2 linked regions of the Methylobacterium mesophilicum SR1.6/6 genome follow. The protein of the gene in region 1 interacts with the protein of each later gene in a pairwise test. Links are inferred from orthologs where the notes say so. Each region holds a gene or a part of one and is shown on either strand. Other genes may lie near its edges. The genes, in order: MMSR116_RS22355 and MMSR116_RS07305.

What was found.
Region 2: the proteins of MMSR116_RS22355 (region 1) and MMSR116_RS07305 interact in binary tests that used the Escherichia coli proteins (3 or more experiments, as listed by UniProt). The link is inferred for Methylobacterium mesophilicum SR1.6/6 from one-to-one orthologs.

The regions. Positions count from the first base shown.
Region 1 is NZ_CP043538.1:4,702,413-4,705,680, reverse strand. What follows is about bases 270-3,225. They hold MMSR116_RS22355 (sulfate/molybdate ABC transporter ATP-binding protein), read left to right. Parts: upstream 270-1,212; coding sequence 1,213-2,238; downstream 2,239-3,225. Other genes in these bases: nusB (transcription antitermination factor NusB), read left to right, coding at 3,190-3,225; ribH (6,7-dimethyl-8-ribityllumazine synthase), read left to right, coding at 2,684-3,178; cysW (sulfate ABC transporter permease subunit CysW), read left to right, coding at 315-1,196; cysT (sulfate ABC transporter permease subunit CysT), read left to right, coding at 270-322. Also shown: more of cysT, read left to right, coding at 1-269; more of nusB, read left to right, coding at 3,226-3,268. UniProt on the Escherichia coli protein: Part of the ABC transporter complex CysAWTP involved in sulfate/thiosulfate import. Responsible for energy coupling to the transport system.
Region 2 is NZ_CP043538.1:1,565,934-1,569,077, forward strand. The notes cover bases 15-2,846. They hold MMSR116_RS07305 (glutamate-5-semialdehyde dehydrogenase), read left to right. Parts: upstream 15-697; coding sequence 698-1,996; downstream 1,997-2,846. Other genes in these bases: proB (glutamate 5-kinase), read left to right, coding at 15-536; MMSR116_RS07310 (nicotinate-nucleotide adenylyltransferase), read left to right, coding at 2,016-2,690; rsfS (ribosome silencing factor), read left to right, coding at 2,687-2,846. Also shown: more of proB, read left to right, coding at 1-14; more of rsfS, read left to right, coding at 2,847-3,136. UniProt on the Escherichia coli protein: Catalyzes the NADPH-dependent reduction of L-glutamate 5-phosphate into L-glutamate 5-semialdehyde and phosphate. The product spontaneously undergoes cyclization to form 1-pyrroline-5-carboxylate.

The sequences.
Region 1 (3,268 bases):
GGAGGCCTCCGCGACCCTCGGGGCGACCCGCATCGCGACGCTGACCCGGGTCGTGCTGCCGCCGCTGATCCCCGCGGTGCTCACCGGCTTCGCCCTCGCCTTCGCCCGGGGCGTCGGCGAGTACGGCTCGATCATCTTCATCGCCGGCAACCTGCCCTACGTCTCGGAGATCGCGCCCCTGCTGATCGTCATCAAGCTCTCCGAGTTCGACTACGGCGGCGCGGCCGCCATCGCCACGATCATGCTCGGGATCTCGTTCCTGACGCTGCTCGCCATCAACCTCATCCAGGCCTGGTCCCGGAGGCGGTTCGGCTATGTCTGAGATCTTCTCGCCCGTCATCGTGCCGGCCGCCAAGCCCGCGCCGGTCGCCTCCGAGGGGGCGGCCACACGCGGGATCCTGATCGGCATCGCGGTGGCGTTCCTGGCGCTGTTCCTGGTGCTGCCGCTCTTCGCGGTCTTCGTCCAGGCCTTCTCGAAGGGGATCGCGGCCTTCCTGGAGGCCTTCCGCGAGCCCGATGCCTGGAGCGCGATCCGCCTGACGCTCACGGTGGCGGCGATCGCGGTGCCGTTCAACCTCGCGTTCGGGCTGGCGGCGTCCTGGGCGATCGCCAAGTTCGAGTTCCCCGGCAAATCCCTGCTGATCACCCTGATCGACCTGCCGTTCTCGGTCTCGCCGGTGGTGTCCGGGATGATCTACGTGCTGCTGTTCGGGTCCCAGGGCCTGTTCGGCACCTGGCTGATCGATCACGGGATCCAGATCCTGTTCGCGCTGCCGGGCATCGTGCTGGCGACGGTGTTCGTCACCTTCCCATTCGTCGCGCGCGAGCTGATCCCCCTGATGCAGGAGCAGGGCACCGCCGAGGAGGAGGCGGCGCTCACCCTCGGCGCGTCGGGCCTGCACGCGTTCCGGACGGTGACGCTGCCCAACATCCGCTGGGGCCTGCTCTACAGCGTGCTCCTCTGCAATGCCCGGGCGATGGGCGAGTTCGGCGCGGTCTCGGTGGTGTCGGGCCACATCCGCGGCCTGACCAACACCATCCCACTTCACGTGGAGATCCTCTACAATGAGTACAACTTCGTCGCCGCTTTCGCGGTCGCTTCGCTCCTCGCCGTCCTTGCCCTCATCACCCTCGTCCTCAAATCCGTCCTGGAATGGCGCTTCGCCGGCGAGCTCGCGCACGGCCGGGCTCACTGAGCGTCCCTCCACGGCGATCCGGGTCGAGAACGTCTCGAAGACCTTCGACACGGCGGCGGTGCTGCACGACCTGTCGCTCGACGTGCGGGCGGGCGAGCTGATCGGCCTGCTCGGCCCCTCGGGCTCGGGCAAGACGACGCTGCTGCGGATCATCGCCGGGCTCGACGCGCCGGACCGAGGCCGGATCCTGTTCGGCGACGACGACGCGACGGGTCTCGCCGTGCAGGAGCGGGCCGTCGGCTTCGTGTTCCAGCACTACGCCCTGTTCAAGCACATGAGCGTGGCCGACAACATCGCCTACGGGCTGAACGCCCGGCGCCGGGCGGACCGGCCGGCCAAGGCGGAGATCAAGCGCCGGGTCGGCGACCTGCTCGACCTGATCCGCCTCTCGGGCTTCGGCGACCGCTACCCGTCCCAGCTCTCCGGCGGCCAGCGCCAGCGGGTGGCGCTCGCCCGGGCGCTCGCCGTGGAGCCCCGGGTGCTGCTGCTGGACGAGCCCTTCGGCGCCCTCGACGCCCAGGTCCGGAAGGACCTGCGCCGCTGGCTGCGCGAGATCCACGACCGCACCGGCCAGACCACGATCTTCGTGACCCACGACCAGGACGAGGCCCTGGAGCTGTCCGACCGGGTGGCCGTGCTCGATCGCGGCCGTCTGGAGCAGGTCGGCACGCCCGACGAGGTGCAGGAGAACCCGGCCTCGGCCACCGTGATGAAGTTCTTAGGGGATTCCGTCGAGGTGGAGGCGATCGCCGAGGGCGGCCGGGTGCTGGTCCGGGGCCGCGAGACGCCCGTGGTGGCGCCGGCCGGGGTGATCGGCCCGGTCAAGCTCTACGTCCGGCCGTGGCAGCTGCAGCTCGCCGAGCCGGAGGCGGCGCATCTCTCCGGCACCGTCCGCAGCTCCTACCGGAGCCAGGGTCGCCAGCGGATCGAGGTGGCCGATGCCGAGGGGCGCGTCCTCGCCGTCGAGGATTTCGACGGCGTCCGGTACCCGGCCGGGCACCCGGTGGGCCTTCGGATCAACGGCGGCCACGTCTTCGGGTGAGGCCCGGCCGCAGCCCTTCGGTGACGTCCGGTCACGGTGTCTGGTCACGGTGTCTGGTGATGGCCTCTGGCCGAGCGCGCGGCGCGGCACGGGCCGCCTCGAACGCGTGACGCGTGCCCGGCCCCGGCCCCCGGAACGCGGAGCCCGGTAGCCGACCGCGGCGCGCGAGCCGCGGCGCACCGCCGGGGCGCTCATGTGCGGGGTCGCGCGCCGGCTCGGGGCGGGTCGGTCAAGGGCCGTCGGGCCGACGCGTCCCCGCCGGACCGGCGATCGCATGACGGATCGGGGACCCCGCACGAGACGGCGCGACGCGGCGCCACCCTCCGCACCGGCGGCACCGCTTGTGGCGCCGGCCGCTTCGGTCTAACCGTCCTCCCCGGGCGGGCGCCCGCCACGCCGCCCGCCAACCCCCGAAAACCCGGCCGGACGAGAGCCGACGAGAGCCATGGTCGCCCATACCCGCGCCGATTCGGCGCCGAAGCCCACCGATCCGGCGCTCGCCGGCGCCCGCATCCTCGTCGTCGAGGCGCGCTACTACGACGTGATCGCCGACGAGCTCCTCGCCGGCGCGCTCGCGGCGATCGAGGCCGCCGACGCGCAGGCCACCGTGATCACGGTGCCGGGCGCCCTGGAGATCCCCGCCGCGGTGGCGATCCTGCTCGATGCGGGCTCCTACGACGCCGTGGTGGCGCTCGGCTGCGTGATCCGCGGCGAGACCGGCCATTACGACATCGTGGCCGGCGAGAGCGCCCGCGCGCTCATGGATCTCTCGGTCCAGCGGCGCGTGCCCCTGGGGAACGGCATCCTCACCGTGGAGACCGAGGCGCAGGCGCTGGCCCGCGCCCGGGTCGCCGAGATGAACAAGGGCGGCGGCGCGGCCGAGGCGGCGCTCGGGGTGCTCGCCCTCAAGCGCGCGGCCGAGGCGGCGCGTACGCGATGACGGGAACCGACATGACCGGGACCACCGACGCCGGGCCGGAGGGCGCCCCCAGGGCCGCCGACACGGCCAAGATCAGCCCGCGCAGCGGCG
Region 2 (3,144 bases), 3.1 Mb from region 1 along the record:
CGGTGGTCGAGCGCATCACCCCTGAGATCGAGGCGATGGCGGGCGGCCCGGCCTCCGAGCTGTCCCGCGGCGGCATGCGCACCAAGATCGAGGCGGCCAAGATCGCAGCCTCCGGCGGCACGCACCTCGTGATCGCGGACGGTCGGCAGAAGAACCCGCTGCGCGCCGTTCGGGATGGGGCTCGCTGCACGTGGTTCCTCTCCGGGTCCACGCCGACCGCTGCCCGGAAGACCTGGATCGCCGGCTCCCTCGAACCGCGTGGCAGCCTCACCATCGACGCGGGCGCCGTGAAGGCGCTGCGTGGCGGCGCGAGCCTCCTGCCGGTGGGCGTCCGCGCCATAGAAGGCAGCTTCTCCCGCGGCGATGCGGTGGTGATCCGCGATGGCGACGGCCGTGTCCACGGCCGCGGGCTCGTCGCCTACGACAGCGCGGAAGCCGCCTTGATCATCGGGCATCCCAGCGCGCGTATCCCGGAATTGCTCAACTATCCCGGTCGCGCCTGGATGGTTCATCGGGATGACTTGGCATTGTTCTAGTTCTCGACTTTCCGCACTGGATTAATCACAATCATCTCCGAATTGATTATTGCGTCGACCAGCACTCGGACACCCTTGTGCGTGCGGCGCGCGATGTGCAAATACGGCGTCTTCTCTCTGTCGCGCCGAAGCATAGGGCGCCGCCAACCGAGGACGCCAGCGTGCCCGTCCTAAACCTGAGATCGGATTTCGCCGAGGCCGACGCCCTGCCGGAGCAGATGGCGGCGATCGGCCGGCGCGCCCGAGCCGCCGCCCGGCTGATGGCGCTGGCCTCCGCGCGGACCAAGGACGTGGCGCTCAAGCGGATCGCCGAGCGCCTGCGCGCGAACCGCGACGAGATCCTCGTCGAGAACGCCCGCGACGTGGCGGCCGCCCGCAACGCCGGTCAGAGCGCCGCGCTGATCGACCGCCTGACCCTGGATCCTGGCCGCCTGTCGGCCATCGCGGAGGCCGTGGAGAAGGTCGGGTCGCTGGCGGATCCCGTGGGACGCCAGCTCGCCGCCATCGAGCGGCCCAACGGCCTCCTGATCGAGCGGGTCGCCGTGCCCCTCGGTGTCGTCGGCGTCATCTTCGAGAGTCGGCCGAACGTGACCGCGGATGCCGGCGCGCTGTGCCTGAAGGCCGGAAACGCTGCCATCCTGCGGGCGGGCTCCGACAGCCACCGCACCGCCATGGCCATCGCCCGGGCGATGAGTCAGGGCCTCGCCGATGCCGGCTTGCCGGAGAACGCGATCCAGCTCGTGCCGACGCGCGACCGGGCCGCCGTGGGTCTGATGCTCGCCGGACTTGACGGCTGCGTCGACGTGATTGTGCCCCGCGGCGGGCGCGGCCTCGTGGCGCGCGTCCAGGCCGAGGCCCGCGTGCCGGTCTTCGCCCATCTCGACGGCATCAACCACGTCTACGTGGCCGCAGCGGCCGACCTCGACATGGCGCGCACCGTCCTCCTGAACAGCAAGATGCGCCGGACCAGCGTCTGTGGCGCGGCCGAGACGCTGCTGGTGGACCGGGCCTGCGCGGGGACGCATCTCGCATCCCTGGTCGGCGCCCTGCTGGATGCCGGGTGCGCCGTTCGCGGCGACGCCGAGACGCGGGCCGTCGACTCCCGGGTCACCGCTGCCTCCGAGGAGGACTGGCACACGGAATATCTCGACGCGATCATCGCGGTGCGGGTGGTGGACGGGATCGCCGCGGCGATCGAGCACATCGAGACCTACGGCTCGCACCACACGGACGCGATCATCACCGAGGACGACGCGGAGGCCACGCGGTTTTTGGCGGAGGTCGATTCCGCGATCGTGACCCACAACGCCTCCACGCAGTTCGCGGATGGCGGCGAGTTCGGCTTCGGTGCCGAGATCGGCATCGCCACCGGGCGCATGCATGCGCGCGGGCCGGTGGGGGTCGAGCAGCTGACCACCTTCAAGTACCGCGTCCACGGCAGCGGCCAGACGCGTCCGTGACGCCCATCCAGGAGCCGGCGTGCGGCTGACCCTGCCGCCGAGCGCCCCCGGCATGCGGATCGGCCTCTACGGCGGATCCTTCAATCCCGCTCATCTGGGCCATCGCCATGTCACCCTCATGGCGATGCGGCGACTCGGGCTGGACCGGGTCTGGTGGCTCGTCAGCCCGGGCAACCCTCTCAAGAGCCGAAAGGCGCTCCCTCCCGTCACCGTGCGCTGCGCGCAGGCCCGGTCGGTCGCGCGACATCCGCGCATCGCGGTGACCGGCATCGAGGCGGCGCTCAACGTGCGCTTCACGGTCCAGACCCTGCGGTTCCTGAAGCGCCATCGGCCCGGCGTCCACTTCGTCTGGATCATGGGCGCCGACTCGCTGGCGACGTTCCACCGCTGGAAGGGCTTCGCCGAGATCGCCCGGCTGATGCCCATGGCGGTCATCGATCGTCCGGGCTCGACCATGACCCCGCTGAGCGCCCGGGCGGCGCGCCGGCTGGCTGGCGCGCGCCTGCCTGAAGAAGCTGCGGCGACGCTCGCGACGCGCGCTCCCCCGGCCTGGGTCTTCCTGCACGGTCCCCGCTCCACGCTGTCATCGACGGCGATCCGCGAGGCCGTTCGGGGACGCACTGCGCATTCGGGGTCGCCACGGTTGCAATCGACGGCCGATACCGCCAATTTCAGACGATCCCGCGGGGCGTGACGTCGCCTGCGGCACCACGAGGAACCAGGACTCTGCCCGAGACCATTCAAACGGAGACGATCCGCACCCCCGTCCAGGCCCCGGATACCTCCGGCCAGGCGCGCTCGGACGACCTGAAGGCCCTGGCCCTCGGATGCCTCGACGAGATGAAGGCCGAGGAGACGATCGCCATCGACCTCGCCGGTAAGACCTCGCTCGCCGACACGATGATCATCACGTCCGGCCGGTCGCAGCGCCATGTCGGCTCGATCGCCGACAAGGTGATCCAGGAAATGAAGAATCGCGGCTTCGGCAATGCTCGGGTCGAAGGCTTGCCTGCCTGCGACTGGGTGCTGATCGACGCGGGCGACGTGCTCGTTCACATCTTCCGCCCCGAGGTTCGCGGCTTCTACAATCTGGAGAAGATGTGGGGCGCTGATCGTCCGGTCGGGCTCGCCGCCGGCTAGGGCGGACG